Regions from separate parts of the Aneurinibacillus sp. UBA3580 genome, predicted to be linked through region 3. Evidence: riboswitches for the same ligand, from Rfam matches in the RefSeq annotation. Region 3 holds a riboswitch; each other region holds the start of a gene.

Region 1 (11,154 bases), on a different contig from region 3:
CATTACGCTTAACCGACAAGAAGCAGCCAATGCTATGAATCTTGATCTGGCTAAAGATCTGATGCATGTCGCTTTAAAATGTGATGAATCACCTGAGGTGCGAGCTGTAATCATAACCGGTACCGGCAGTGCTTTTAGTGTTGGTGGCGACTTGAAGAGTTTTTCCGAGCAAGGAAGTCATTTACCTGGCCACTTAAAGGAAGTGACTACATATCTACATGCGGCAATTTCCCGTCTTACTCGTATGGATGCTCCGGTAATCGCCGCGGTGAACGGCGTGGCTGCAGGGGCTGGAATGAGTTTAGCTATCGCCGCCGACCTTGTTATTGCTGCCGAGTCAGCCCGCTTTACCATGGCCTACACTAGAGTTGGTTTGACCCCTGATGGGTCTGCAAGCTATTTCTTACCACGTATTGTTGGGTTAAAACGCGCCCTTGAACTCACTTTAACGAACCGGGTACTTTCAGCACAGGAGGCCTATGAATTAGGGATCGTGACACAAGTTGTGCCTGATACCGAGGTGCTTACTCAGGCTAATGTAACAGCAGCACAACTTGCAAACGGGGCGAAGACTGCACTCGGTGCAGCCAAACGCTTGCTTCACAGCGGATGGAACCAAACACTGGAAACTCAAATGGAAAATGAAGCACAAACCTTAGCAAAAATGGCACAGACAACAGAAGGCATCGAGGGAATTACGGCTTTTTTAGAGAAAAGAACACCCAACTTTAAAAGATAACATGTAATGTAATACTCCTGGGTAATCCCAATCCCTCTTTAGACTTTCCTATACCATAACAAAGCCGATTTTTTCTCAATGTAGGAAAAATCGGTTTTTAATTAATTACGTACTACACGTTAGAAGAAATTAATCAAGCTATTGAAGATTCTAGAAAGGGGACGACAATTAAACCGGTTATTAAGCTTACTTAAAGTATATATATTTACTTCGAACCACGATAGGATATGAAAACGATAGATGACGCCTATGATGAGCGCACATTTAAAAGCCGTTCCAGAACTCTGGAACGGCTGCAGATTATTAACAAACTAATTAAATGTTATCAAAGTCCCTTTTCTTGAATTTCCATTAATACCCCGTCCCACAAATTTTTTCGCATCTGTAGTGAAATCTGAGCGATTTGTATGGCTTCCTCTTTCTTTTTTGGATCATCTCCGCATAAATCGGATAAAAGTTTTTCAGCAAGAGGGCCGTGTTTATCTTCATCTAATTCAATATGTCGTCTTAAATAATAATTCAATCGTTCATTAGAAGAGCCTTCTTTTTTCAAGGAATCCACCAAAAGCTTAAACATGTCAGGGATTAAGCCTTCTCTCCCGTAGAAAAAAGCAGAAGCCACTTCATGAACTTGTCCTTTTAAGGATAAGTTTAAATTAAAGGTAACAAACTTTGCCACAGTAGAAGGGATTATATCCTGCTCTAATGCTTTTTTATAATCGACACCATTTTTTATCGCATTTAGAAAAGCATTGATAGGAGCTGCGTCGGCCCCAGACTCCTCCATAGCTTCAAGATAAAGTTGAAAATGACTCGCATATCCCCCTCTTCCATCTTCATCAGATTCTTCTGCAAGAACAATCTCGTTAATAAACCGAGTATAGGAAGGTATTGCATAGGGAAGCCAGGGGACCTCAATCGAAGTTACAGATTGTTGAAGTCTTTTTAATAAACTCATGAAATCCCAGACCGCAAACACATGATGTTTCATTAACACCCTAACTCGATCAGGTGTATTCATTTCTTTATACATAGGATGGGAAAGAAGCCCATCACGAATAATTTCTAATTTATGTATCCCTGTCATGAAATAATCTCCTGTATTCTTATTCTTTAATAACTACATTATCCTAAATGTACCTTTACATACTACTTATAAAATATCCAATATTTCCCTTGTATTAATCCTATATTTCAAATGGTTTTTTATTGTTATATTCTGGATGAAGGTAAAGGAGAAATATACATTCTTAATGTTAATCATTATAAAATACTAATGGCTCAAGAAACAAACTTTACGGAAACATCTTTTTAAAAATAGTTTTAACCTGAATGATTCATAGTCTAAAAACACATGAAGCGCTGAGCGGATGGCAAGAAGAAACAGATGTATGTTGCCCTGTTTTTACGCAATTTAGGTAAGGGATTATGAGAGAAATACAGATGGCAGTTAATCTGAAATTGAGGAAATGAAACGGCTGTTCATAGATACTGCACAGGCAGACGCTTGATAACAAAAAGTCCCGCCTTATCCGGTGGCAGGCGGGACAGCAGATTACCGTTGATAAGACGGTTCCATGCTTTATGGCGTATTTTCTGTTTGAGCTGCTTCGCCATGCGGACGCTTATGCAATCCTTTGGCGAAGTAGAAAATAACAAGAATCAGATACCAGGCCGGGCCGACGATAAGGGCGATACGGGTCTCCGGAAAGTACGCCATCACTCCCACTACACCTATCAGAAACGCAAGCGTTATATAGGAACTGAACGGAAACATTGGCATCTTATACTTCAAATTGTGCACCTGTTCCGCTTTCAGGCTTTTCCGATAGCGAATTTGTGCCAGCAGGATGACGGCCCAGGTCCAGATGGCGCCGAACGTACCGATGCTGGTCACCCATTGGAACACTTTGGCCGGTACGATATAGTTTAGCAAAACTCCGATGAGCAGCGCGCCGGCGGATGCGAGAATCGCCACATTCGGCACACCCGACTTGCTGATTTTTTTGAAAGATTGCGGTGCTTCTTTTTGCTGCGCCAGATTAAACAGCATGCGACCGGTGCTGAAGATACCGCTGTTGCAAGAAGACAGCGCAGCGGTCAGTACAACAAAGTTGATAATACCTGCGGCATACGGAATGCCCAGCCTGTCAAACGTCATTACGAACGGGCTGCCTTTGCCTTCCAGTCCATTCCATGGATAGATAGAAAGAATCACGAACAGCGCGCCCACATAGAAGATGAGAATACGCCATAATACCGTATCGATTGCTTTGGCCAATGATTTCTCCGGATTTTTGACTTCACCGGCGGTAACCCCGATCATTTCGATGCCGAGGAATGCAAATAGAACCATCTGCATCGACATCAGGATACCGGTAAAGCCGTTCGGCATGAACCCTCCATGCGACCATAGGTTACTGATGCCTACAGGGACACCGCCGTTGCTGAAACCAAAAATAATCATACCAAGTCCGACGACAATCATCAAAATAATGGTAACGATTTTGATAAGAGCAAACCAGAATTCCAGCTCTCCGTAAACTTTAACGGCAATGAGGTTAACGGCACCCATGATGATAAGCGCGGCCAGTGCCCAGAGCCATTGCGGGCTGTCCGGGAACCAGAACTGCATATAGACGCCGACTGCCGTAATTTCAGCCATGCAGGTGATAATCCAAAGAAACCAGTAGTTCCAGCCTGTCAGGTAGCCGGCCATCGGCCCTAAGTAATCGCGTGCATAGCGACTAAAAGAGCCTGCGACCGGGTTTTGAATCGCCATTTCTCCGAGCGCGCGCATGATAATGAACATAGCGGCGCCAGCCAATGCATAGGCAAGCAGAATGGCCGGACCTGCCATTTTGATTGCAGAAGTAGAGCCCAGGAACAGGCCCACCCCAATTGCCGCACCCAGCGACATGAGCGTGATATGACGTTCTTCGAGACCACGATGAAGCTCTGTTGCGTGCTGTTTTTTCATAAGACCTCCCCAGATTATTTATCTATATATTATTTTCAAAAAAGGAAACGCTTACATCGAAAAATTATAAATTATATTTTCTTAATTTAACAGCTTTTTAAACGAAGTTCATCTATTCTGATTATTTTGTAAATAAATGAATTGGAAAAATAAAAAAGCTCCCGGAATCAGGAGCCTGAGTCATGCTATAGTTTTGGAATGCGAACTGGACTAACCATCAGAATCGCCAGAACAAGCATAAGCAGAGGGCTGGAAAAAGAGAATAGCGCTAACACGGCCAGGATAAGTCCAGCCATCGTAATCGGTACGCCTATATAATAGCCCACTGTCGGTTGAATATTGAAACGGCCCAGACGCCAGGCGCCGGCGATCGGAAATGCGATAAACGCAATTGTCAACAGCGGGGAAGGTGTATGCATTGTGTGAATCAAGATGGCAGGTGCGACACCGAAGCTGACAATATCGGCCAGGGAATCCAGTTCGACGCCCATCGGGCTATCGACCCGCAGTATGCGCGCAAGTTTACCATCAAACACATCGCAGAGCGCAGCGAGCAAAATGAGCAGGGCGGCCATTTTATAATATTCATTCATGGAAAACGTAAGCGAAAAAATTCCACATACGAGATTTCCAAGTGTAAAGCTATTGGGAATAGATCTTCGAATCGAACTCATTCTTCACCTCAGAAGCATTCTTTATTTGCATTGTATCATAGGAAATGGCAAATAAAAATAACCCATCAGCAAAACGCTGATGGGCTTTCGGTTTTATTGCGACACTCTGACTGTGACAACGTTTCATCCATAACATAGAGGGAAGGGGGACTGGCGAGAAGCTGGGGGTCCTTGTTAACCGATAAGAAGTCTGAGGAGCAAGTCTCACAAATGTTCATATCTACACGATGTGAGTCTCCCCGCTTGACCTGCAGGCAGGATAGGCAAACATACATCCTCATACTTTGTCCTCCTCCTATAAAGTAATACTTTCTTATTATAGCATACTTATTTGAAAATTTGTACTACATTTATGTTGTTTCTTGGTTTTAACACTAAAGCATGAGGTGTAGAAGTGACAGAATAGTCTTTCTCCTAATATAATAAGCGGGATTATTATATTTTGATACAGAAAACCACCATGCTTTTCAGCCGCAACCCCAACATGAAAATGAGGGGAAAGGTGAACGCCTTTTTCTTCCCCGGATCTTATTTCCTCTTTCTCTCCTTCTTTCCTCACGATTTTCACAGAAAAGAAGAAGCAGCCAAGAAACAATGAGATTGCGATAGACGAACGGAGCAGGAAAGCCCGCTCCGTTGTTTTTGGTTATCTGCACCTTTTTTGGACGTAAAAAATCGGGCCAAAGCGTATCTCTGACCCATCGAAGTGAATCTCTATTTCCATTCGATACATTGAATAATCTTGTTCTTGAATAAAACAAGCAAAAAGTCGATGTAGTAATTTTGACGGACAATGACTTGATATTCATGGTTGGGATGCGAATAGAAAATTACATCGGTGTATATTTTGTCGCTGTCGAAAAACATGCGTACCTTACGCAGAGCAGGTACGATAGTATCCACGTCTTTGACTTTGAAAATAAATTCTTTGTCGTTGTTGTTGGCTTTTTCCTCGATGATCAAAAGGTCGGTTTTATAGCGGTAGGTAACCATATAAGTGTCCTCCTTTTTTATATGAGATAGCGTAAATAAATATACACCGTAGAAATCAGTGCGGAGAATGCGGATGCAATGGCGCTCATCCAGAGAATGAGCAGGGAAGAGGCCATGAGTGCCTATTGTTGTATTTTAAAACTTCTTATGCTATAAGTATTCTTCATTACAATTCTTATACGTGAAAAGATAAAAAAGGTTTTAAAAATAGTATAAAAATTGTGATGGTACGAAAAGAAATAAGGCGAGTGCGAATTTGCTTTTTAGAGAAGAAAAGCTGCTGGAAGTGGGAGTGATGTTCTCAAGTCCTGGCATAACCAAAAGTAACGTTTTGGATATAGAATGTGCCCGGACAATGATTCCGGACTTCTTAAATTCATTAAACAAGGTATTTATGACTACTTAAATAGGTACTCTTATTTATTGGAAGAGTGTAAAATGGATACATATTCATGCATGGAGGAGAGGAAGAAATGAGCATAAGCAAGAAATTGTTTTCTGGTTTTTTTGCTGTTCTTTTGCTTTTAGCGATGATAGCGGCAATTGGCAGTTACCAAATTTCGTCCGTAAACAATACATACTCTGACTTAATTGATGACCGAGTCAAAAAACTTAATATTACTAAAGAGTTGAAGTATTTGTCAGCACAAGAAGCTAAAGCGGTTCGGGGATATTTAGTTTCGGGTGATGATTCGGATTTCAAAAGTTATGAGGAAAGCAAAAGTAAATTCTTGGAATTATTAAACCAAATGCAGCAGATTACAAAGTCGAAAGAAGCTCAAACTCTTTTGCAACAGTTAAATCAACTTCATATTGAGTACGAAGAAGTAGCTAAGCAAATGGCTGCGTACAAAAAACAAGGTAATGTAGAAGGCTACATTGCGCTTATGAAGGAAAAGGGAACGCCTATAGGAGTAAAATTCGCTGAAAAAGCGCAACAGCTAGAAAAATACCAGCAGGATTCATTGCATAAAGGGAGCCAGGAAACGTCTGCTAAAGTCTCAAATGTTAAAAGCGTTGTATTAATGATTTCGATTGTTACGTTAGTAATCGGAATGCTTATTGCTTTTTATATCAGCCGCATTATATCTAAACCCGTTATAGCAGTAGCAGAAGCAGCGAAACAAATTGCAGAAGGCGATCTTTCCATCTCTGATATTCATATAAAAAACAGAGACGAAATTGGGGAAATGGCACGTTCGTTTAATCACATGAAGCAAAATTTGCGGGAGTTAATTCGTAAAGTGAGTATAAGTTCCGAACAGGTAGCTGCTTCTTCCGAGGAATTGTATGCAGGTTCTGAACAGTCTGCTGAGGCAGCCAATCAAGTAGCTACGTCTATTCAAGAAATTTCTGGCGCCACAGATGCCCAGATGAAAAGTATGGAAGAGAATAGAAAGGCGATGGAAGAAAGTGCAGCTGGATTGCAACGTATTGCTGAATCAGCTTCCACAGTTTTAGAATCATCCACAGAGGTGCTGCATGAGGCCGAACAAGGAAATGAGGTTATAGTTAAAACGATACGACAAATGGAAAGCATAAATCTTTCCGTGCAGGAAGCTGCCGCTGTAATTAAAGATTTAGGAGAAAACTCAAAGCAGATTGGAAAAATTATTGAGGTTATTAGTGACATTGCAAATCAAACAAATCTCCTGGCGCTTAATGCTGCAATTGAAGCTGCACGGGCAGGTGAAAACGGAAAAGGATTTGCTGTTGTTGCAGATGAAGTAAGAAAGCTTGCAGAACAATCCAAACAATCTTCCGAACAAATTGCAGTCTTAATTCAGAACATACAAGAAAACACGAGACATGCTGTAAGTGTAATGGAAAAAGGAACAGAAGAAGTCAAGTCTGGATCTGCAATCGTACATCAGGCAGGAGAGGCTTTCCATCACATTTTGGATTCCATTCAGCAGGTTACTAATCAGGTACAAGAAGTATCAGCAGCAACAGAAGAAATATCCGCAAGTACAGAACAGTTGACAGCCTCTATAGACCAGATTACACGTATTTCGACAGATATATCAATGAACACACAGGCAGTCGCTGCAGCCTCTGAAGAACAGCTGGCATCGATGGAGGAAATTACAGCTTCTGCAGATTCTCTAAGTAAGCTTGCCCAGGAATTACAAAATGAAGTGACCAAGTTTAAGGTTTAATCCCCTACAGTAAATATAGCTACACTAAAAAAGCAGTTCTAAGTCTTCTAAAGGAACTGCTTTTTTGCATAAGGAATATTATCGGATGCGCATTAATGTACAAAAACATTTTCCTTTATATTCCTTATGTTATAACATGGAATAAAAAGGAAGGTGAAAGAGATGCACAGAGAAAAGAAAGTGTACATATCTAAAGTCGATGGGAACGGCAGAATCATACTTCCGGACGATCTGGTGAGAAGCATACACATACATAGCGGCCTGCTAAATGTTCGAGTGGAAGAAAGAAAGCTCCTGGTGAAAGAACCGGAGCCAGATTATCATTTCAATTGGAAACCAGATAGGAAGTAACCCGGCGTATGCCGGGCCATTTTATTTCTAAGCTCTTTTCGTAAGTATTATTGTTTTATTTAGCTATTGATTCCCATTAGCTAAATAAGAAAACTGACCTTTTTATTGAGATTATAAATTTATTATAGAACGTGACACTTTAAATAAAGAAAAACTGCCCTGTAATTAGTAGGACAGTTTTTTGGTTAAGATGAAATTTTTAAGGTGTTCAATTTTATTTTTTTAAACGATAGGGTACCGTAGCAATTTTTACATCTTGTCGTGCAAATAAATAGGCACGTAACAATAGGCTTGTTTGGTTGTGCAGCAAATTATGCCACCAACGCTTTGTAATAAACTGTGGGATCATAACTGTCACGTGGTCCGTCTCTGCCTTTTTCCACTCCACCGTGTCAATAAACTTAAATAAAGGTCTTACAATACTACGGTAATGAGAACGCAGAACAATCAGGCGTACACCTGGATTCCACTCTTCCCATTTTTTCTCCATTTTTTTAATGGACTCTTCATCAAAACCAACATAAACGGCTATGATATCATCTGACAGTGATTGAGCATAGCTAATGGTATTTCGAACAACCTGTGTAATACCAGCAACAGGAATAACAATAACACTCCCTTTTGGTCGAGGCTTGTCTGTTGCGATGTCAAGACGCAGTTCGTCAGCCAAATCCCGATAATGCTGGTTAATTTTCAGGAATATAAAAATAACAGCGGGTAAGAACAAGAAAATCGTCCATACATGTGAGAATTTTGTAATCAAGAAAATAAGGCAAATGGTAAGGGTCGTCAGCATTCCGAGAGTATTAATAAGAAAAGGGGGAAACCATCCTGGTGGTTTTTTCGTAATCCACCGCTTCATCATTCCTGCTTGTGACAACGTAAAAGGGATAAATACACCAAGAGCATATAATGGGATTAGATTTTCAGTTTCCCCTCCAAAAGCAATAACCAAGAGTGCTGAAAGAATACCCAAGAAAATGATGCCATTTGAAAACCCAAGCCGGTCTCCTCGAACCATAAACATATTGGGTAAGAAACGATCTTTCGCTAACATAAACGCAAGCAAAGGGAAGGCAGCAAAAGCAGTATTGGCAGCCAAAAACAAAATGAGTGCTGTTACAGCCTGAATAAAGTAATACATAATTCCCCGTCCAAATACGGCTGATGCAATTTGAGATACGACCGTTTCTTCTGCGGCAGGAGCGATGCCATATGCATACGCTAGAAGGCTAATGCCCATGAACATGACGCCAAGGATAATTCCCATCATAATAAGCGTCATTGCAGCATTTCTGGGAGCTGGTTCTTTAAAATTAGGAATCGCATTGGATACCGCTTCTACCCCTGTCAATGCTGAACAACCTGAACTAAATGCTCTTAATAATAGGAATAACGTAATGCCTGGAACGGCAGCTCCATAAGTGGGAGTCTGAGCATGGACATTGCCTGTCACCCATTGATACGCACCGCCGATAATCAGGAGAAGAATAGCGACAACAAACAGATAAACGGGATACATTAAAATCGTTGCAGATTCTGTAATTCCACGTAAATTTAAAATCGTTAACGTTAAAATCATCAAGAGCGCAATCATGACACGATGCTCATGCAGAACTGGAAAAGCTGATGTAATAGCATCAGTAGAAGCTGAGGTGCTTACCGCCACGGTTAAGATATAATCCACCAGCAAAGAACCCCCAGCAACCAGCCCTGTGTAGGTTCCTAAATTGTCTTTTGCCACAATATACGCCCCACCGCCTGTTGTATACGTATAGATCGTTTGGCGATAAGACAAAATGAGGATCGTTAAAAGAGCAAGAACACCAAATGAAATAGGGATGGAATACCATAATGCTACTGTACCCATGGCGATTAATACGAGAAGAATTTGTTCTGTTCCGTATGCCACAGAAGATAAAGCATCCGAAGAAAGTACAGCGAGTGCTTTTAATTTATTTAATTTTTCTTCTCCGAGCTCATCTGATTTCATCGGTCTCCCGATTAAAAATCGTTTTAATCTCGTTACCATAATTCCCTCCAGGACATTTTAGGTAGTTTTCCCTGATTTACGAAAAAAATTCAAAAAACACATAGTTTACAATGTGTTTATCGCGGTTTCAATGTTTGTGAACCCTCCTTCTCTTTACTTCGTTTTCTGTTTTTACTTTAGATACATCAAAAAAAGGCAACAAAAAAAGCCTAACGAGAAGGAACTCTCTCGCGGCTTTTGGGCATAGTCAAATAAACTATGTCATACACACGATATGGGTTGCCTCTCTTGATACGCTTACGAGGTTAGCTGACGGATTCGGATGTAAGAGTCACCCTACTCGATCATTCGAGATTCACCCCATGCGGCTTCTTTGATAAACCACGATTGGTTCCCCCGTTCCCTTATGAAAGGGACTCAGCGATTTCGGAATTTGTTGGGTTGTTAATTTGATGAAATTAATATTACTCCTCAAGAAATGCAGTTGTAAAGAACCATTACAATCAAAAAATAATCTTAACATATAAAAATGTATAGTATGTCTTACTTTTCTTCATTTATCTCTTGTTAACTAGTTTCTTTCTTACTTTTCTCGTTTTTAATCTGCCTTTTATATATTTTCCCAAAAACATTATTTCGAAACACTTCATAAATTGGTCACTGGTCTTATGAGAACAGAGTAAAGAAATGAGAGTAAGTTAAAAAAAGCGACCCGGCTGAGTGCCGGGTTTTTGCTTGGGAGTGAAAAACACTCTAAGTAAGATAGAAAATAGGTTATAATAATAAAAATGAATCTTAGAAAAGGAGAGGTTACTTTTGGTTATGTTTTCTAGTCCCGGAATGATTATGTTATTCATTACCGGTGTCATTATTCTGATCGTCTTCTTCGGCGGAATTATTACGGCCATCGTGCAAACGGCGCGCGGTAACCTGAAAGTTGATTATGATGCTATCGCCGCCAAAAATGCGTTAGAGGACGAAGAACGGCGCAGGATGAAAAAGCTGAGCAAGCAGAAGTAAGCCGATAGGAGAGACTTTTGTGTTCGATCCGACTATCTTCGAAAACATTAAAGTAGCGCTGGAAAGCGCGGTATATGATTTGGATTTTGCCGGAGACATCCTGGTTACATCGCGCAGCGATCGCGTAGAGTTAGCGGCAATGTCCCGTGAATACGCAATCGGGTTTCGGGACCGCAGACAGGAGGAAGGAGCAGCGATTACCACCCGGCTTGTGCTTTCAGCCGGTACGGCCGATCTGGCGGGTG
Region 2 (9,350 bases), on a different contig from region 3:
TCCTTCATTTTCCTTCGTACCACTAAAGTCAGCCGTCCTTTCCACGATTTTCATGTTGTGGTTGCGGCTGAGATGCCATGGTGGTTTTCTATGTCGATTCACGGAAAAAAATAGCGTGCATGGAGAAAAAAGGAGGATGCGGAATGAGGAAGTATAACGGTCGATTGGCTATTGCCGGGTTCATGTACATCGGAATTTTGGCAATGATTCTCGGATGTACGCCGGATAAAGGTTCAGATGCGGTTCCGCAAAAACAGGCATCCCAGGAAAAGAAGGAACAATCCGCCCTGCCTGTTTCGCTTGCCAGAGAAGCAGTGCCGCTTCCTGAAGCAGACACTCCATACGAACCGGAAGTTATCGCAGAAGGACTTAACGTGCCCTGGGCGCTCGCCATGGCCCCGGATGGGCGGATGTTTTTCACAGAACGTCCCGGTACGCTGCGGATAATCGAAAACGGAAAAGTTCTACCACAGCCGGCGCTTTCATTCCCTCCGCCTTTTGTAGAGAAGGGAGAGGGCGGTCTGCTTGGGCTAGCAATAGACCCTGATTTCTTGACTAACCGTTACCTGTATGTTTACCACTCTTATGAACAGGATGGCCAGATCAAAAATCGGGTGCTACGTCTTACCGAAAGTAAGAACCGCGCCCGCGTCGATAAGGTGCTGCTGGATGGGATTCCCGGTAACTACAATCATAATGGGGGAAGGCTGAAAATTGGCCCGGACGGAATGCTGTATATTACGACCGGCGATGCGCTTGAGCGGGAGCGATCGCAGGAGAAGGATGATTTAGCTGGAAAAATTCTACGCATTCGGCTGGACGGTACCATTCCGGAGGACAATCCGGACCCGAATTCTCCCGTCTACAGTCTGGGACACCGTAACCCACAGGGATTGGCCTGGCATCCAGAGACCGGCAAGCTCTATAGTGTCGAGCACGGCCAGTCCGCTCATGACGAACTGAATTTGATTGAACCGGGCGCCAATTATGGATGGCCGGTTATTGAAGGAGATAAAACAGAAGAAGGCAAGAAGCGCCCTCTGCTACACAGCGGCGAGCAGACCTGGGCCCCCTCGGGAATCGTGTTTATACAACAGGGGCGATGGAAAGGACAATTGCTTGCGGCCAACCTGCGGGGCGAACAAATCTGGAAGGCCGAGCTGGATGGGGAGAATCCGATTAAAGTAGTCTCGCTGAACAGCCTGTTTCCCGGAGAATTTGGCCGGATTCGTGATATTGCAGAAAGTCCGGACGGCTCACTGTATTTTATGACGAATAACCGGGATGGACGAGGCAAGGAACGTTCCGGGGATGATAAGATTATCCGCTTGAAACCTCGTCTCTAAATTCTAATCTTTGTACTGCTTGCTTCATAAAATAAAGAGGAGCTGTGATTAGCTCCTCTTTTCTGTTTCATACGGAACGCCGATGCCGGTAAATCCGAGCAGTATGGTCAGTACGGGACACAGCAGGCAGAAAAACGCGAAAGGCAGATAGTCGATGGTCGAGACGCCCAGCACACCGGTAAGAAATACGCCGCACACGCTCCATGGAACGAGTGGATTGACGACCGTTCCGGCGTCTTCGAGTACACGTGACATATTTTTTCGCGCCAGCCCCAGTTTCTCATATTGTTTTATAAATGCGTTACCGCTCAAAATGATGGACAGATACTGTTCACCGAGCAGCATGTTTATGCCGATGGACGAGAAAGCGGTGGAGGCGATCAGTCGTCCTCTTGTCTCGATAAAGCCGTGGATTAGCTCCATAAGTCGATTGATAATTCCCAGCCGGTACAGCAGCCCGCCCATGCTGAGAGCCAGGAAAATTAGTGAAACAGAGAACATCATGCTTTGCATGCCGCCACGTGTCAGCAGTGCATCGACGGCTTTTATTCCGGTCTTAGAGACAAAACCATCCTGGATGATGCCGGCCATCCGGCCTGCCGTCATGCCCGGCTGCAGCCAGAATGCGAGCACGATACCGGAGAGAATACCTGCCATCAGTGTCGGAATGGCCGGAACACGGCGTATCGCAAGCAAAAAAACCAGGATAGGCGGAATTAAAGCCAGCGGATGGATTGCCGTGTGCTCTATCAGCGCTTTGCGCAAGCTTTCTACCTGTGCCGCCGAATCGGGTGCCGCGCTTCCGACGCCGAGATACAGGAAAAGCACAAATGAGATCAGGAGCGCAGGGACGGTAGTCCAGAGCATATGACGAATATGCGTAAACAAATCAACGCGGGCCATTGTTGGGGCGAGATTTGTTGTATCGGATAACGGTGACATTTTATCGCCGAAGAATGCTCCAGAGACGACTGCACCCGCTGTCAGGGCCGGGTTGATTCCCATGGCTTCTCCCATGCCCATGAGTGCGACGCCGATGGTAGCTGCTGTGGTGAGCGAGCTGCCGATACAGGTTCCGACAACGACGGAGAGTAAGAGCGCTGCGGCAAGAAAATAATTTGCGGACAGGAGATGAAAGCCATATACCATCATTGTCGGCACGGTACCGCTGGCCATCCAGACCCCGATGAGTGCACCGATAAGCAGAAAGATAAAAATCGGTACTAAACCGGGACGCACGCCTTCTATAATTCCCTGCTCGATTGTTGTCCAGGGGATTTTCTTGAAGAAGGCGACAAGAATTAACAGAAACAGACACAAAAGGATAGGAACGTGCGGTGGAGCTTTCAGCCCGATCATGATTGAGCCGATGATGCCAAGCAATAGCACGGTTAGCAGCACCGCCTGGCCTTTTGTAAAATGATGAGTAGTCGTTTCTTCCCGCACGGTAGATTCCCCCCCTTATATAATTTATTACTTAAACGCTTGTTTGCTTTTAAGTGATAAAGTGACTTTTTAAGAATACAAGATTAATAGTTTGTTTGTAAAGTATTATTTTCAAAGAGTAGGGAAAAGGATACGATATAATTAAAGAAAGAAAAAACGAAAAAATGAGGATAAGAAGATGAAATATGGAACAATAAAATGGGACGCTAAAAGCAATCAGTTGCTGTCGACGGTATGCCGGAACTGTCCGGACCCGCACTTTCAGCGGCGATCGGAGGAGTTGCCGCATATTGGATGCTGTGCGTATGAACCGGTGTTTACTTTATTTGAGATATATAAAATGATAGCAGCGGGTGAGACGGACTTTTTCATGGAACAGCTGTACCGTAACCCGCGCAATACCATATATGAATACGAAATTGTAGCGGGAGCATTCATTCATCCGCTGTTCTATAGCCGAGGGCCAGGAGAGTCAGAATCTCCGGCGGAACGGTACGAGCGGCTGCGACAGTCACCGCATACGGCTTATCAGGCGGTGGATGAACGATTGGCGTATGCGGTGTGCCAATTTTTTGTCGACGGCAAGGGATGCGGTCTGAATCCGCATTTCAAAACGAGCATTTGCCGCTCGTTCATTTGTGACGCAGTTGAAGAAAGGTTATCAGAAGAAGAACGCAAACAGCTGTCCGCAAGGCAGCGGATGATCCGGGACGAGGCCGAACCGTTTCACCGCAAATACAGGGCGATATTTCAAGAGAAAGGCTGGACACTGGGGGATAATATTGAAGAAATTATGGTTTACTTGCAAGAGTTGAATCAACAGAAGGCGGAGTGAAATTTCCACTCCGCCTTTGTTTGGATCGAATACAATTTCCCTCTTGCGTTTATACTTAGGAGAGAAACGGGGATTGAATCAAATATTACTTGATTACACGTCTGGCCGTTACATAATATTTTTGGTGCCAGGAACTGTTCAGGTTGCTGATGGTCACATCGTATTTCGTGTTTGCCATGTGCAGCACTTTGCCGTTGCCGATGTACATGCTTACGTGGGTAATGTCCCATTTGTTTTTCTTTGTGCTATAGAAAATTAAGTCGCCTTTTTGCAGCTTGCTCTTCGGTACATAGCTACCCAGTTTTACCTGACGATCATCGTCGCGTGTATGAATGTCAATACCATTTTTCTTGAAAATATAGTATATAAATTGTGAGCAATCCATGTATTTTCCGGGAACATAATTGTGGCTGTACTGCGCCTTGCCGCCCATCAGGCTTTTGCCGGTACGGATGATATTGTCAATGACACGGTTTTCATTTGCCACATTTACCGTTGTGCCGAATTTTGCGGATACCATAGCTGCTTCAGCTTGTCCCGGACCAGCCGCCAGGCCGCCGAGCAGCATACTGCCTGCTAATAATCCTGTAGTAAGAGCTTTGAAACCTTTTTTCATGTAACTTCTCCCTCTCTCTTTAGCCGACGAGGTTAGCTGACGGGTTCGGTCGAAAGGCGCCCGACCGCGCATAAAAGCGCGATTTCACCCCATTTGCTTGGTTCCCCCGTTCCAGATTCTGTATTATCTGGATTAGGCGTTTGTTGTTGTTATTTTTTATTCTCTATAAACGGTAACGTAAATGAGAGAGAAGGGCATTAGCAGATAGATGGCATCATTTCCTTTATTTTCATTTCTAGGTGGAATGACACATAGCCCCTGTTCGCCAAAAAAGCGAACAGGGGCTATGTGTCTGTGATTATGGATTTAGAAATTTGTTGTAAGAAGCCGGTGAGCAGCGACACGAATAGGCATTTCGATCGATGTTTGATAAACATCAAGTTGACCGGCCAGGCGAAACAGTTCCCGGTTTGGCTTGGTATTGACCTCGATAATCCAGACTCGGCCTTTTGTATCAATGCCAATATCAATGCCAAATTCTATGAAATTGCCGAACTTTGATTCGATATGCCGGGGCAGAAGAAGACTGACCCGCCTAATCTCGTCCAGAATGCGCGAAACTTCCTTTACAGAAAAGCGATAACCGAGCAATTCTTCAAGTCCGATAGCACGCCCGCCACTTTGCAGGTTAGAGGTAACGAATTGCTGAGGGGATTGTTTGCCCACCATGCCCGTTATCATCCATTCATCCTGCTCATTTTTTTGAACGAGCACCCGGCTATCGCATATGCTGTTGGGCAGCAAGGAGAGTGCAAGACCCTGCTGCAGAATGAATGTGCGTCCTTGCCGCTGGCACCACGTTAGTAAAAACCGCTCGGTAGCAGGGCACGTTCGCATGATATTACGGATAATGTTATTCTGTCGATCGCGGCCGACCATCTCAAATATATTTCCATTATGACGAATGCGCAGGATGCCTTTGCCTCCTGAACCGTTTACCGGCTTTACGTAGAGAATAGGGTGCTTTCGAATCATGCGCTGCAGTGCACCACGCTGCATTAATACGGTGTCCGGCAGGTAGGGGGCAATGTGTTGGTCCTGGCTTAGAAATCGGTGAGCGTTCCATTTATGAGCAAAACGGTTGTTTAAATAGGTTAGACGGCTTGCGCTGCGATATGCCGCATATTTTTTGAATACCTCAGGCAACATATTGCTGAAACGGTCGTATACGATATGCGGCAGGTGCGTTTTTTTTCTTCTCCATACTTTGGTTTTTATATCATACACGAAGCCGTATACAATTCCCTTGTTTTCATCGATGTCAGCGGGGGAGTAGACGATGAGTCCACAGTTATGCGTTTCAGCGGTGAGAGCAAGGCGCGTGAGGTATGTTTTACCTGCTATGAAATTCCCGTTACGATATGTCAACACTCCGACAAGTGGACGCTGTATGTTCATATTATCTCACTCTTTTCTTTAGTCTCCTCCTCCAACCCGGAACATAGATTTTCCGGGAGCATCTCGTATACAGGCAAACGTAAGGGAGAAACTTTATGAATGGGAATGTCGGGTCTCTCCCGTATCAATAAAAGTTTGCCTGATGCTGGGCGTATTCTACGATGCGCCGCAATGATAATTTACGAATATGCGGTTCGTCAAACTTGCCCGGTTTAGCGTTTGCTTCGATAAACCAGATGCGTGTGGTTTTATCGATGCCAATGTCCATCGATACTTCACCGAGTGCAGGCCATTCTTTTTCAAGCGAGCGAGCGATGCGCAGCGCCATATGATGAATCGATATGAGTATGTTTTCCGGTGAATAGTGCGGAAATGCGGCTGTAAGGACTTCTTCAGGCGATTGTACCGATCCGCCGCGCGGTACATGGGTTGTAATTTTGCCGGATCCCGCCAACCGGATCCCCATACCGGTTACATCCCATTCGCCGCGGCCGTTTTTTTGCGCCAGCAGACGGACATCGAACAGTTTGTTGTTGAATGTGGCCAGGTCGATACCCTGCTGTATAATGTATGGCTGTTTGATTCGGGATGAGAGATACATCCAGACTTCTTCCTTTGTAGAAAATGGTTTGCTTACCGTTTTTTTTCGTTCCTGGTATTGTATCAGATAGCCGCCTGTAGGCTTTCGCTGTACGCGGTAAATGCCTTGACCTGCCATACCGTTTACCGGTTTGACATATACGAACGGATAAGAAGACAGCATCTCATAAAGTATATTTTTCGAAGAAAGCGGTACGGTACACGGCAAATAGGGCAGGACGCCCGAGTCGCGCTGTAGAGCGGCATATAGCTGCTGTTTATTGAAGAAATGAGGATTGTATAGTGTGAGGTTGCGCATGTTCGAAAGTTGTGCCAGCGCAATCTTTACATGCTTTTGCTCTTCCGATGCACGGTTAGGGATGCGGTTATAGAGAACGTGCGGCAGCGGCAGCCTTTCTTTTATCCATTTCTTTCCATGTCGATGGTACAGATAGCCCTGTACGGTACGCGTTTTCCAGTTGATATTTTCTATCGGGACGACGTATACGAGTGCGCCTATCCTCCGGCCTGCTTCGATAATATCAATAAAGTTGCTTTGAACTCCGCGAAACAGTCCGCCTCCTGCCACAGTAAGAATGCCGACGAGAGGTCCTATCGTAAAATGGTTCTGGTGAGAACGAATGCGTACTTTTGCTTTGATGGAATACAGATTGGGCCGTTTGCGTGTTACAAGCATCGTTTTTTCCCAGGAACCGAACCGCAGGCGAACTTTCTTTCGGGAAAGAAGTGGATGCGGCGTTTTGCTCGCGGAGAGGTGAAGGCGCCATGTTCGGTGTAAGGGGTGAATGGACACCCATCCTGTCGCGAGCGTACTCATGAAGTCACCGACTTTGAGCGATTTTGCCAGAGATAATACGCGTAGCGCAGCGGATTAAGTCGTACATCCCGAAAATGTTTCCCTTCTTCAATCTGACGGAAGGAAGCGCGCCCGGGTTTGGAGTTTACTTCAATCAACCATACCTGACCCCAGCGGTCGACTCCAATATCGATACCCAATTCGACCAGGCGCCCATGCCTTCCTTCGAGGAACGGAGGCAGTTCTTTGACGATAAAATCAATTTCCTGATTAATCTTTACCATTTGCTCTTCGCTAAAGTATTTACGAAGGAAAGATTCATACGAGTACGCCTTGCCTCCCCCGCATAAGTTAGACGTGAGGCCATTTTTAACACCGGCGCGTACGGCGCGGCCTGTTTCTCCCCATTCGCCTTTGCCGGTTTTCTGCACAAGTACGCGGATGTCGAATGGAATACCGTCTGGAGTCGAGAGTTGAAGATACGGTTGGGCGATCATTTTCACCTTGAATTGATTGCGTAGCCATAATAGCAGTGCTGTCCGGCTGGGAAACGTGCGGTGAAAAATTTTATTTTTAAAGTTCCGACCATCGACACGGTGGACATTGTTTTTAGATATAACTCTCATTACACCGATACCGAGCGAGTTGCGCATTGGTTTTACGACAACCGCTTCATAATTGTTGAGCAGATCTTTAATTACCTGCATGGATGTAATGAGTTCAGTGGCGGGCATGTGGGCGGCGATGCCGGGATGCTGGATAAGATGGTTGTGGTTCTTAAGCTTGTCGCCCAGCACATGTCCAAGAAACGTAATGGAAGGATTTGCTTTCAATCCTTTGATTTGCGCTTCGTATTTTTTACGGTTGGACAGACGGTCGTAGATTAGTGTCGGGAAAGGCAAGCGAATTTTTACCCATTTTTTCTGAGGGGTATATCGGTATGCCATGACCGTTTTTGTCGTGAAATTGATGTTTGTAGGTAAAATGACGTATACCGGCAGCCCGATTTTTCTTCCTGCCTGGGTCAAGAATGCAAAGAACGTTTTGTCGGGAAAAGGTTGATATTTAGTACTTGGGGTGGCTAGAATGCCCAAATAACCCGAAGGGTTTTTTTTCATTATGATGACCTCCTTCTTGGACGTCGCTTGGCTTGCGGCGTTTTTTTGGGAGCGGACGGAATAAAGCCGCTCCGGTAAAAACAGTAGTCAACCAGTCGAATGACAGAAGGTCGCGACCCTTTGCCGGCATTCGCCAGGGCATTGTTTGTTTTGGAAGGCTTGGAGTTGATTTCAAGCAGCCATACTTTGCCGCTTTTCTCAACACCTAAATCGATGCCGAGTTCCGCATAATGGCCTTCCACACATTTCTCGAATAGTCGGGCGATGAGTAGTGCATGCTTCCGGATGGAAGCGGCAACCATATTGCGTGTCATCGGAGGAAACCCGGCCGCCGTCAGCGCCCCGCCCAGCGGAAGCATGGTCCCGCCGCGCGCCACGTTGGAGACGATACTTTTGCTTGTGGGTGCGCTTCGTCCCACCACGGATGTGATGCTCCACTCGCCGTATCGGTTTTTTTGCACAAGCGCGCGAAAATCCACAATACCTCCCCGCATTTTGATAAGATGTAATCCCTGCTGCATTAAATATTGCTGCTTACCTATGCGAGAGCGCAGCATCTGGTGCAGCGTCCCCAGTGTACGGTATCGCCGTATGACCGTTCCGTTCAATGAAGCATATTGGCATACATAACCGCCATTGGTGCGGGCGAGACGGATGATGCCACGCCCGAGGCTGCCGCTGGACGGCTTCAGGTAGATGTACGGGTGTTTCTGCAGCATAGCTGAAAGTGATGCAACTCCTGTGTACAGCTCGGTATACGGAGAGAAGGAGGCGTTTTCCGGCAGACGGGACATCCGCTCGTAAATGTGCCATTTATCGAGGAATTGTTCGTTAAAGAATAGTACGCCTTTATTTTTCAATATGGCGATTTTCTCCTTTGTCTCTTCTTTTTCTTCAATCCGGCGCGATCCGATGCGATTATAAACACACTTCGGCAGCGGAAATCTTCGTTTAATCCAATGATTGTTGTGATACGTCCACCCATCCGCCGTATTGTTTTCCTGCGAGATTTGATCTAATGTGAAAATAAAACCGAGTCCTCCCCGCAGGCGACAGGTCTGCGATACCTCACGACAGAAATCGGTAATTCCCCCGAACATTCCTTCTTCTGTAGGCGCCATCCGGTAGATTAGCACGCCGACAAGCGGTCCGACGATAAGCTCTCGGGTTTCCGCATGAAAATAAAAGCCGTATG
Region 3 (11,154 bases):
TGCTTTCGAAGATTTCGTACAGCTCTTTGTATTGAATAATTTTAATCGGATCTTTTTCTTTGATGAAAAGTTCTTTGATGCACACACGCAACAGGTCGTCGCATTCGGACTCCAGGTCGTTGATTTTAATGGCATGCGGACGGATGTCCATCAGTTTTTTCTTGTTTAACAGCTTGGCGGACTTGGCCACTTCTTCCGTGCTTTTGAGGATTTTTTCAGTGAATTGGATCATATATTCGTCCACTTTGGTGATGTTGTACATCTCAAACCGGGAAGCGCACTGCTCCATGCCGTCGAGAATGTCGTCCATCGTATTCGCCAATTCAAGAATATCTTCCCTTTCAAGCGGAGTAATAAACGTTTTATTTAGCGCCACGATAATTTCGTGAATATAGCGGTCGCCTTTGGTCTCATATTCTTTCATTGTAGTGGCAAACTCTTTCAAATCTGCTTCGTTTTTAATTTTGAAATCAACGAAATACTGAGCCGCTGCTTTTACATTTTCGGCGATTGTGGATAACATATCCAGAAACACATCTCGTTTTGCCGAGAAAATCATGCAACAATACCTCCAAATTTTTTTTCATACAAGCTTCATTTTAGCAAATCCCATTGGACATTGAAATCTTAATTAAAAATTTACTAAAAGACAATGGCGCTCTTATAAAATTTACACAAACTTTACAAATATCCGGTTCCCCTTATTACATGTATACTGAATACTACCCGATATGACGAAAAATGACGCATGCCGGTTTGTTTTTATAAGTGTATACCATATTATTTTCATATAAAATGAAAGATTATATGCAAGAGGAGAGATAGAAAATGACGGAGATTGGATTTATTGGCGCGGGAAGATTGGGAACCGCGTTCGGTCTTTACCTTGCACGCCGGGAAGAGCATGTATCCGGCTATTACAGTCGTACCTATAGACATGCACAGATAGCGGCAGAGTCGGTGGGGAGAGGCTGCCGTCCGTTCCGGATATTGGACGAGTTATTAAAAAGCAGTGATTGGATTGCGATTACGACAAGCGATGGCGCCATTGGGGAAGTGAGCGCGGCTATAGCAAATAGTTCAATACCTATTGAGGAAAAAGTCATATTTCATATGAGCGGTGCCAGAGCATCGGATATACTGGCGCCGCTGGCAGAAAAGGGGGCATTGGTTGCCTCGCTTCATCCGCTGCAGACTTTTGCCGGAGGAACATCCGGATGCAGAGCGATGGAGCGGGCAATGTTCAGTATAGAGGGAGATGCAAGAGCTGTAAAACAGTTGGGCGATTGGCTGGACAGAATAGGCCAGGCACATTTTACGCTTGCTGCATGCCAGAAGCCGCTTTATCATGCAGCAGCAAGCATTGCTTCTAACGCTCTGACGGGCGTCATTGGGTATGCGGTCGAATTGATGAAGACCACCGGAATAGAAGAGAGGAAGGCGTTGTCTGCACTTTTTCCGCTGATTGAAACTACGGTACAAAATGTAATTGAGAAGGGGGCGGCACAGGCGCTAACCGGCCCGGTGGTCAGAGGAGACACAGGCACCGTGGAGACGCATTTGAAAGCGCTGATGGAGACGGCCCCGAACTTAGTTCCTTTTTACAAGACGCTGGGGAAAATTACGCTTGCAACAGCCGCACGCGAACAGCTAAAGGATGAACGGGCGATCGAACGACTGAACGACCTGTTCGAATAATGTACCAGTTTTGTTTGTGCGGGTGCGCGGTAGATAGCTATATAAGCCATACTTACTATGTTGACATTCTTTTGTGATATAAATAAAGAAGGATATCGATATATTAAGTCAAAGTTGTATAAAAAGGTGACACAGATGATGGTTCGACGTTTTCTATGTACCCTGTTCATTGCGTTGCTTGTTTCATATGAAATCGGTTTTAATAGCCTATTCATTATCCTGCTGCTATTGCCGTTGACTGTACAAGACAAAGACATTGAGCGCATTCGAAGAACGAGACGCCAAGAGTGGTTTACAAATACGTTTGTATTGTTGAGTATTGTTGTCATGGGGATTATTTCGACATCGATTTTCCAGGCGAATGATGCACTGCATGCCTGGGCGGAGAAGCAGCCGTTTTATATGGACGCCAATGCGTTTATGGCTTCTATTCCTTACAATGACGGTTCTTTCTTTTGGTTCCGGGAACTTACCCCGGCCGATCCCCTGTATGATGTGTACGTGATTGGTTTCATCGCTGTGTATCTTGTCTATGCAGTATACGCTTATGTAACGGCAAATCGCGAAACGCTCGTTCGCCTCCTGTTTGTCAACTGGCTGGTGCATGCCATTGTCGCGCTTCCGTTTTATTTGTTTTTTAACGTACATGAAGTGTGGTCAACCATTGGGTATAATTGGGGACATGTGCCGTACTCGGTCAAGAATTGTTTTCCGAGTCTTCATACATCGGTGGCGTTTGCCTGCATGCTATTGGCCATGAGAGAAAATAAGCGGTTTGCGGTATTTTGGGGAATATACAGCGTGCTGATCATTTTCACCACGCTATATTTGCGCATTCACTGGGTATTGGATGTAGCCGGCGGGCTTATGCTTGGCTGGGCGCTTTACCGTCTGGCGAATGCATGTGCCCCCATGATCATCGCACAGCTTGCGGCTAGAGATGCCGAACGGGAAGCGCGTCATGTGCTGCCGTGTTCTCTTCCTGTACGTACAGCCGAAAGAGAAGCTATACAGCGAATCAATCGTTAATAAGGTGAGTATAAAGGTAAGTGAACGAAAGGGGGCGGCAGCCCTCTTTTTTTGTGAAAATCATGAAGGAAGAAGGAAAGGGAAGAGGAAAAAAGATCCTCGGAGTTATTTTTGGGATCAGAGGAGCGGAGGGGGACTCTCTATGCTTCTCAGGCATTGGCTGTAATCGTCTTTCGTGCAGAACTGGCATGATGTAGTCTGTGAATGACGGCGCAGGCGGATGGCCATCGCATTTAGGAGTGTAGCAAGTTCCATTTGTTCAGTCTCATCGAGTACGAATTTCACGCCGTATTCATGAAATTCGTTCGTTCCCTCCACTTTTCTGACAATATATCCATGGAAGCTGAGTGTGCGATCCAGAATGCGGGTTTGAAATTCCAGGACAACGTATGGGTTTACCGGAAGTTTCAGATTGGTCATAAATCGCAAGCCTCCGGGACCGATATCAAGAATGCATGTTTTTGTGCTTCTCGTATCAATTTCGTTATCCTTGATTCTGACGATGGTCATATTGGCACAGAGCGGTTTTTGAAACGTTTGTCTAAAATGCTGTCGCTTGTTTTGATCTATCATACGTTCCCTTCCCTTTTTATGGAATTCCATTCTTTTATTTTATACGTCTTAAGATGTAAGAGGCATGATTCTTTTGGATTATTATATTTTTCTTAAGTTTATGTCGCCTATTGTCCCTTTTTTGCTTAAAGTGCCTGAATTATGAAGTAGAAAGGCAGAAGATGCCGAAAGGGAGGAGGTGACAGGCATGGCGGTAACAGGAAGAACAACAGAGGTGCAGATGGTTCTTTTGTTTCAAGACGGCGTGGATGCGAAGGGAAATGTGAAGCTGGCAAAAAAGATATACAAAAATGTGGCACCATCGGTCAGCGGTGACGATATTCATGAAATCGCAAATGCCCTGGCTGGTTTGCAGACGCTGCCGTTTGCGGGCGTGCAGCAAGTTGTCGTAAGCGAACTAACGGAAGAATAGGGACGAGTCCAAAGAAGAAAAAGAGGTGAGAAGATATGAAAACCCTGGAGATGACATTTGCGACAAGCGGTGGCGGCACTGTGCGAATAGCGGTTCCGAACCCGAAGCTTCCGGTCGATCCGATTGAAGTAGCGAATACGATGGAGCTTCTCGTAGCGAAGCAAGCTTTTTCCGCGATGTCGGGAAACATTGTCGGAAAAAAGGCCGCACGCGTAATCGACCATACCGTATTGCCGGTTTCGTTTGCATAGGAAGAAGCGCATGAACGAATGGGTGGCCTTCATTTCAAATGTGGGATTTCCGGTCGCGATTACGCTGTACCTGCTTGTACGGATTGAAGCCAGGCTCGAACAGCTTACGACATCCATTGCCCAGCTTGCGCAAACCATCCATTCCGTAAAGGAGTGAAAAAAAGCGGTCCTGTATTTATGAGCGGGACCGCTTTTTGCTCATACGGCTGAATATGATCGTGTATAAATTTTGTATAAACGTTACGATTTTCATAACAATTATCATAAATAAAAATGTTATAATGATAACAATAAAGCGTTTTCAAGAAAGGAGCACGGGTTAAATGAAAGAAGGAACGGATGCAGCAAGCCATCCGAAACTATACGAAATCCGACTGTTGATCTGTGTGGCTCAGGCGGACGGATACTTAGATGATGAGGAAATGGAACGGATTTTCCGTCAGGTGAATCTTGATATTTTCACCGTGCGGGAACGTCAGGTGTTTCATGATGATTTAGAGAACCCGAAAAATCCGGAAGACCTGGCGCGTGAGGTAAGCCCGTACTTGAGTGAGCCGGAAAAAATGATGCTTGTCCGCAAAATGTTTAAATTGGCTACGCTGGACAAAGAGATTGCACAGGAAGAAGTCACGATGGTTTATTTGATTGGGAGGGCGCTCGGTCTTATTGACAGTAAGATAAAAGAGATTGAAACATGGGTAATGGAAGGCATCAATTGGTTAGCACGCTGGGAAACCATCGTGAGAACCGTGCAACCGCTCAAGAACAAGAAAGTCTCTTCCTGAGTGATTTAAATAGGAGGAAAACGCATACATTTGTCGAATTGATTCTGCAGGGGAGAGTGGCAAACTGTAGAAAAAGTGGAGGCGAATGTATGGGTAACGAAGTAGCGGCGAAGACCAAAGTTTTATTCGAGAAAGAAGGACATCTGGCGTATGTGACGCTGAATCGTCCGGATGAGCTAAATTGCTTTGATTACGAAGTACTGACGCAGTTAGAAGGCATTCTTGACCAAATCCGTTTTGATAAAGGAATTCGTGCCGTCATTTTTACAGGTGCGGGTGATCGTTCTTTTAGCACGGGCGCAGACTTGAAAGAAAGACGAACGATGAGCGAAGCGCAGGTACGCCAGTTTATTCATAAGATTCGTTCCGTATTTGATATGGTGGAAGAATTGCCGCAGCCGACGATTGCCGCGATTAACGGATTCTGCTTCGGCGGTGGGTTCGAGATGGCTTTGGCATGCGATTTCCGCTACGCGGTAGATTCGGCTAAAATGGGGCTGACGGAAGTAAGCCTGGCGATTATTCCGGGCGCTGGCGGCACACAGCGTTTGCCGCGCTTAATTGGCAAAGGCAAAGCGAAGGAACTTATTTTTACTGGGCGCAGAATTGATGCTGTTACAGCGGAGAAATTGGGAATTTTAAACGGCGTGACGACGCGTGAAGACCTTCTTCCGAAATGCCGCGGACTGGCGGAAGAGATTATGCAAAACGGCCCGCTGGCTGTCATGCAGGCGAAATATGCGATAAACTACGGCATGGAAGCTGATTTAAAGACCGGCCTGAAAATCGAAACGAAAGCGTATGAAGTCATCATCCCGACAAAGGATCGCATCGAAGCGCTCAATGCCTTCAGCGAAAAGCGTAAGCCGGAGTTTAAGGGAGAATAAATGGATAAGATAAGAGGCCTGCTTATTGTTCGATATAGGCAGGCCTTTTTTCTGTGAAAATCGTGAGGAAAGAAGGAGAGAACGAGGAAAGGAGAGCCAGGGTAGAAAAAGGCGTTCACCTTTTTCTACATTGAAATCCTCTCCTCATTCTTTCCCCTCTTTCCTTTCCTTTCCTTTCGTCCCCCAAAAGTCAGCCGCCCTTCCCACGATTTTCATGTCGGGGTTGCGGCTGAAAAGCATGGTGGTTGTGCTTTTTAAAACGTGACTAATCCCATGTTTTTACGGACTTTATCCATGGTAGCGGAAGCGATTGTCCGGGCACGTTCCGCGCCGTCTTTCAGGATGGTAATTAATTCCGGGCTGTCGATCCACTGTTTGTATTTTTCCTGAATTGGCGTGAGAGTGTCGACTACTACTTCAGCGAGATCCTTTTTGAAATCGCCGTAGCCGCGGCCTTCATAACGCTGTACGATCGTCTCGATAGTTTCGCCGGTGCAGGCCGAATAAATAGTCAGCAGATTGCTGACGGCAGGTTTGTTTTCCTTGTCGTAACGTACAGTGCCTTCCGAATCAGTAACGGCACGCTTAATCTTCTTTGTGATGACATTCGGCTCGTCCAGCAGCGCGATGTAGCTGCCTGCATTTGGATTACTTTTGCTCATTTTTTTGGTCGGATCGTCAAGCGACATGATCCGGCCGCCGAATTCTTGAATCATCGGCTCAGGAATAACAAAAGTTTCGCCGTACTTTTTGTTAAAGCGTTCCGCCATATCCCGCGTAAATTCGAGATGCTGTTTCTGGTCTTCGCCGACTGGCACATGTGTCGTATTATAGAGCAAGATGTCCGCCGCCATAAGCGCCGGATACGTTAACAGACCTCCCGTCACAACCGCTTTCCCCGCAGATTTGTCCTTGTACTGTGTCATGCGCTCCAGCTCTCCGATATAGCCGGTGCACTGCATCAGCCAGCCGAGTTCGGCATGCTCGGGTACCTGGGACTGAATAAACAGGATCGATTTTTTCGGGTCGATACCAATGCTCAAATACATGGCGGCAAGCTGCATCGTATAATCACGCAGTTCGCTCGCTTCCTTTGGTACGGTCAGCGAGTGAAGGTTGACGATAGAGTAAATGCAATTGCCTTCCTCCTGTAAATCAACAAAGCGTTTCATTGCTCCGATATAGTTGCCCAGCGTAAAGCTTCCGCTCGGCTGTACGCCGGAAAAAATTTGTTTCATACCTGTCCACTCCTCTTATGTAAAATAAAAAAATCCCCCATCCGCAAGGGACGAGGGACCGTGGTGCCACCCTAATTAACCGGCATTTTGCCGGCTCGCTTTCTTCCCGCATAACGGAGGGAACCCGCCTCTGTCTACTGGCATTCGCGTTCAACAGGGAGCTCAGAAGTCCATTCGTGCGGGGAGTACGTACCGGGCTTCCACCGCCCCCGGCTCTCTGCGACGCCTCGTTCCGCCTACTTATCTTCATCATTGCTTTTACTATTTGAATTGAAAATAATGATAATACAAAACGACCATGGTTTTCAAGTGATTACATCACATCATGCTTATGAAGCTTTCCATAAATTCCCCTGGAATTGTAAATTAAGCGGGATAGTTATCGTTTTTATTATGGCAATCTTCACACTCGGACTTGTACGATTCGGCTTGTTCAGATAATACAACACCGCAGCGGGCACATGTTTTTTTTGGAAGGTTGTTATAGAACTCAGATACTGGAATCATCGTTGACGCCTCCTTTTTTTATCATTGTAATATAACAGATATTATGTTACAAATTACTGTTATATTATAAAGTAGTTGCTACATCGCAAATACTCCGTTATTCTCCGAATTTCTTTGAAATACTAAAAATTTTATATTTTTACATGAAAACAGAGCGCCCCTTGGCTCTAAACCGTTACCTGTTTATTGCCGCAAAGGCACAAAAAAATAAACACCCCAACCTTTTAGAGAGGCGGGGTGTCAATATTCTTATTTCGTAACTGTAATGATTTTGTTGTAGTGTCCTGGCTTTGCGTGGTCTGGCTCACACAGCACAATGACCTGGTCATCGTCCTCGTAAACGGAGCTTACTTCCAGCGTCCCGATACTCTGCGTATTGATGTCAAGACAGAAATGCAGGCATTGATGCTGCGTGCCCATAATTTCAGCAGACACTTTCTTGAGAATTCCTTTAATTTCTTTTTTCTCCTGCTTTGTCTCTACCTTTACGGTCACTTTTTTGCCTGTTAAGCCGCTTAAACACTTCTTTGCATCTGTTTGTAATTCAATTAATGTTTTTGGCTTGGCTTCTTTTTTTAACACATTCCTGAAAAAGCTAACCATAATTCCTCTCCTTATTTTGCCTACGAGGTTAGCTGACGGGTTCGGGCATAAGGTTGAATGCCCTACACCAGAGGTGATTCACCCCTACTACGTGGGTCCCCCGCTCCTTACGGATTCGGCGATTGAATCATGATTGAATCATCATAAGGCACAAGAGAGCAGATTGTCAATTAGATTTTTAGCGCACGCCAGATACGTGCTTTGGATGCTTTTCCTGCTGTCATTTTACCCTTACAATAGGGTAGGAAAACATAAAAAGAGTGTCGAATACGTAGGAAAAGGCAACAGGAGGAGTTAAATCATGGTAAGACAATTCCTGCGCAGAATGTTTGCGGGACGGAAAAACGAGGAAGAGCGTGAAGAGGCGACAGAACGGCCAGAGATGGAGCTAATGGAAGATACAATGGAAGCGGAAGAGGCAAAAGGGGCGGATTCCGTATCAGGTGTTGCCGTGGAAGAGAAAGTGTTGGAAGAACGACGTGCCGAACCGTACACGTATGTCATTACGCGCGATAAAATTGAGCACCATAGCTATAAACAAATCTTTCGCCTTATCGAAGAAATTCTGGAGCAAATTGAACGGGGGCTGCGCGGTGAGGGTCGCCTGCAGCTTCGCCTTTCGCCGGATCTGGCGGCGGAGACTGACGAATTCTTCGGCAAGCGTATCGGAAAATATATCGAGGGCGCTGAGCGGGAGACATATGATGCCACTGCGTTTTTTGATTGGACAGATGAAGAAACGGCCAGAATTTACCGGACGTATGTGTTACCTGTGCAGCCGGAGAAACAGCATACATTCGTGCAGAGCCGTCTGGTCATGATTTATGATACGTGTGAGGCGCTCGGGTGGGATGCACGCCGGGTTGTGGGCATGTTCGCCGAAGCGATTGGCTGGGAACTGAAGAAAGAGGATTTTATCCGCTTTGAACGGTGGCTGGACACGATGTCACAGCGTTTAGAGGATGAGGATACGCTGTCGTCTGCTGAGCATGGATACGGATTAGACAGCGCAGAACTCAATAATGCGGAACCTGAAGCCCGGCCTGAAGCGGAAGAGGACGAGTTTGCCCATATTACGCCGCTTCAAGTGTCGCGCGAAGAAGTGGAGAAGGAAGATATTACAAAACTGGCTGCTTTTTTTGATGATATCCTGTCAGATCCAAAGCGCATCCGCGAGAAGAGAGGCGGTCTGGTGTTTTCGTTTTACGGTTTTTCCGGTGAGCTTGAGGATGTCATGGGGGATGAGGGGGTTAACGCATGGGCCAGCCGCCTGGTGGAGCAGTACCCGTATGTGTTTTATTTTCTCAATGATGAATACGTTCCGATGACACGGTTTGTTACATCGATGGTGGTGACATCCCGTATGGAGGGCGACGAAGTGGTATATGACGCCGAAGAGCTGGATGAATTCATCGAATTTATCCAGACCGCCCTTGCCCGGCTCGCGGATTGGACAGGGGAAGATGCCAGCCAGGTTATTCAAGAATTCGAACAGAAGCTTTTTCAGACGTAAAGGAGATACAATGGAAGAAAATAAAAGAGACGAATTACAAAAAGAGACGTATCAAAAGGTTATAGAATCACTGCGGAACTCACTTCCGGACGATTGGCGGATAGAGAGCGGAGACGACCAGCGAGCCTCTGTTACGCTGTTTCACCCCAAGAAGCGGGACGGAGGCCTGAATGTAAAACTTGCGCCTCTGTTTGCTAAAGTAGAGCGGCATGAGTCGGAGAAGGAGCAGTGGATACAGGACTTTGTGAAAAAGGTGGTCCTGACCGCCCGCGAAGCGACGCAGAAGCATACACTACGTGGCAGTGAGGCACGCCTGTACCCGGTGCTTCGTCATCCGTCTTTTCTTGGGGGAGAGGAAAAGAAGAATATTGTATGGCGTGAGCATACGGCGGAAACGGCGATATTGTACGCGCTCGATTTGCAGATGAGCTATACGCTGGTGACGCGGGAGATGCTTGCGGAAGCAGGCATGAAGGAAGACGAGCTGCATAACACTGCTGTCACCAATCTAATCCGGCTTGACAGTGTACCAAAGCAGGATCAGGTGGGGGATAATGTGTTCTATTTCTTTGCAGCAGATGACAGTTACAGTGCCAGCCGTGTACTGAATCCTAATTTACTCTCCTGGATGCGCCAGAAAGTGAAGGGTAAGATGGGCGTAGCGCTTCCGCATCAAGACGTACTTATCGTCGCTGATCTGGCGGATGCCAAAGGCGCATATATGCTGGCACAAATCGCGGTTGATTTCTCGATGCGGGGCAACATTCCCATTTCCCCAATTCCGTTTATGTATGAGGACGGAGAGCTTGAACCGTACATGGTGATGCGCAATCCGAAACCCCGCCATAAATATCCGAGCCATGGAGGCAGAAAAAAGCGTCCACCGGAGCAATAACCAAAATAGCACGATAGAGAGCCGACATTTTTCTTATTCGAAAAATGCCGGCTTTCATTGTCGTTATTTGTAATAAAATATCGAAAGAATATTCTATATTTTCTTAAAAAAACTATTTATTTTGCGAGCGCCTTCATATATAGTAGGTGATGGATTGGCATATTAAAAATTAAAGGAGGCATTTGTTCATGCAGCTAGCTTCGCCATCGTTACATCCCAATGTTGAAAAGTTCCTCAAAGAGCCAAAGAAAATGTTGATAGGCGGTCAATGGGTGGAAGCTGCGAGCGGCAAGACGTTCGCGACGATCAACCCGGCCACGAAGGAAGTATTGTGCCAGGTGGCCGAAGGCGATGCAGAGGATATTGACAGAGCGGTAAAAGCAGCGAGAGCGGCTCTTAGCGGCCCATGGAGCAAAATTAGTCCGTCACAGCGCGGACAATTGCTGTATCGTCTGGCCGATTTGATTGAACAAAATGCAGAGGAATTGGCGCAATTGGAAACGCTGGATAACGGAAAGCCAATTCGGGAAACGAGCAATGGGGATGTCCCGCTAACAGTGGATCATTTCCGTTACTACGCAGGCTGGGCAACGAAGATTTACGGACAGACCATTCCGGTTTCCGTACCGAATTATTTCAATTATACGAAACGGGAGCCGGTCGGCGTAGTCGGCCAGATTATCCCGTGGAACTTCCCGCTGCTTATGGCGGCATGGAAGTTGGGCGCGGCACTCGCCTGCGGTAACACTGTAGTATTGAAGCC

Evidence for each region. A riboswitch is a leader RNA that binds a small molecule or an ion and turns the genes downstream of it on or off. The one in region 3 is predicted to bind cyclic di-AMP.
Region 1: linked by a shared signal. The riboswitch ahead of B2899_RS15910 (APC family permease) and the one ahead of B2899_RS01105 (hypothetical protein) in region 3 are both predicted to bind cyclic di-AMP.
Region 2: linked by a shared signal. The riboswitch ahead of B2899_RS12200 (C40 family peptidase) and the one ahead of B2899_RS01105 (hypothetical protein) in region 3 are both predicted to bind cyclic di-AMP.

The regions. Positions count from the first base shown of each region.
Region 1 covers NZ_DFMZ01000114.1:7,462-18,615, forward strand. Annotated here, with positions in the region: gene B2899_RS15880 (enoyl-CoA hydratase/isomerase family protein) at 1-739, shown strand, start outside; gene B2899_RS15885 (DUF3050 domain-containing protein) at 1,065-1,826, opposite strand; gene B2899_RS15890 (amino acid permease) at 2,322-3,719, opposite strand; gene pssA (CDP-diacylglycerol--serine O-phosphatidyltransferase) at 3,905-4,393, opposite strand; gene B2899_RS15900 (hypothetical protein) at 5,108-5,386, opposite strand; gene B2899_RS15905 (methyl-accepting chemotaxis protein) at 5,860-7,545, shown strand; gene B2899_RS15910 (APC family permease) at 8,111-9,928, opposite strand; cyclic di-AMP (ydaO/yuaA leader) riboswitch at 10,168-10,322, opposite strand; gene B2899_RS15915 (hypothetical protein) at 10,706-10,909, shown strand; gene B2899_RS15920 (hypothetical protein) at 10,929-11,154, shown strand, end outside.
Region 2 covers NZ_DFMZ01000081.1:2,303-11,652, reverse strand. Annotated here, with positions in the region: gene B2899_RS12215 (PQQ-dependent sugar dehydrogenase) at 144-1,346, shown strand; gene nhaC (Na+/H+ antiporter NhaC) at 1,395-2,792, opposite strand; gene B2899_RS12205 (hypothetical protein) at 2,971-3,627, shown strand; gene B2899_RS12200 (C40 family peptidase) at 3,713-4,243, opposite strand; cyclic di-AMP (ydaO/yuaA leader) riboswitch at 4,250-4,392, opposite strand; gene B2899_RS12195 (YheC/YheD family protein) at 4,550-5,641, opposite strand; gene B2899_RS12190 (YheC/YheD family protein) at 5,766-7,058, opposite strand; gene B2899_RS12185 (YheC/YheD family protein) at 7,055-8,155, opposite strand; gene B2899_RS12180 (YheC/YheD family protein) at 8,155-9,350, opposite strand, start outside.
Region 3 covers NZ_DFMZ01000006.1:1,855-13,008, forward strand. Annotated here, with positions in the region: gene B2899_RS01050 (DUF47 domain-containing protein) at 1-559, opposite strand, end outside; gene B2899_RS01055 (Rossmann-like and DUF2520 domain-containing protein) at 829-1,698, shown strand; gene B2899_RS01060 (phosphatase PAP2 family protein) at 1,834-2,727, shown strand; gene B2899_RS01065 (PilZ domain-containing protein) at 2,845-3,300, opposite strand; gene B2899_RS01070 (DUF1659 domain-containing protein) at 3,488-3,712, shown strand; gene B2899_RS01075 (DUF2922 domain-containing protein) at 3,748-3,963, shown strand; gene B2899_RS01080 (YvrJ family protein) at 3,974-4,120, shown strand; gene B2899_RS01085 (DUF533 domain-containing protein) at 4,287-4,748, shown strand; gene B2899_RS01090 (enoyl-CoA hydratase-related protein) at 4,838-5,635, shown strand; gene trpS (tryptophan--tRNA ligase) at 5,890-6,873, opposite strand; T-box leader at 6,917-7,135, opposite strand; gene yhfH (protein YhfH) at 7,240-7,380, opposite strand; gene B2899_RS01105 (hypothetical protein) at 7,630-7,983, opposite strand; cyclic di-AMP (ydaO/yuaA leader) riboswitch at 7,986-8,114, opposite strand; gene B2899_RS01110 (hypothetical protein) at 8,285-9,496, shown strand; gene B2899_RS01115 (DUF1444 family protein) at 9,507-10,391, shown strand; gene B2899_RS01120 (aldehyde dehydrogenase family protein) at 10,580-11,154, shown strand, end outside.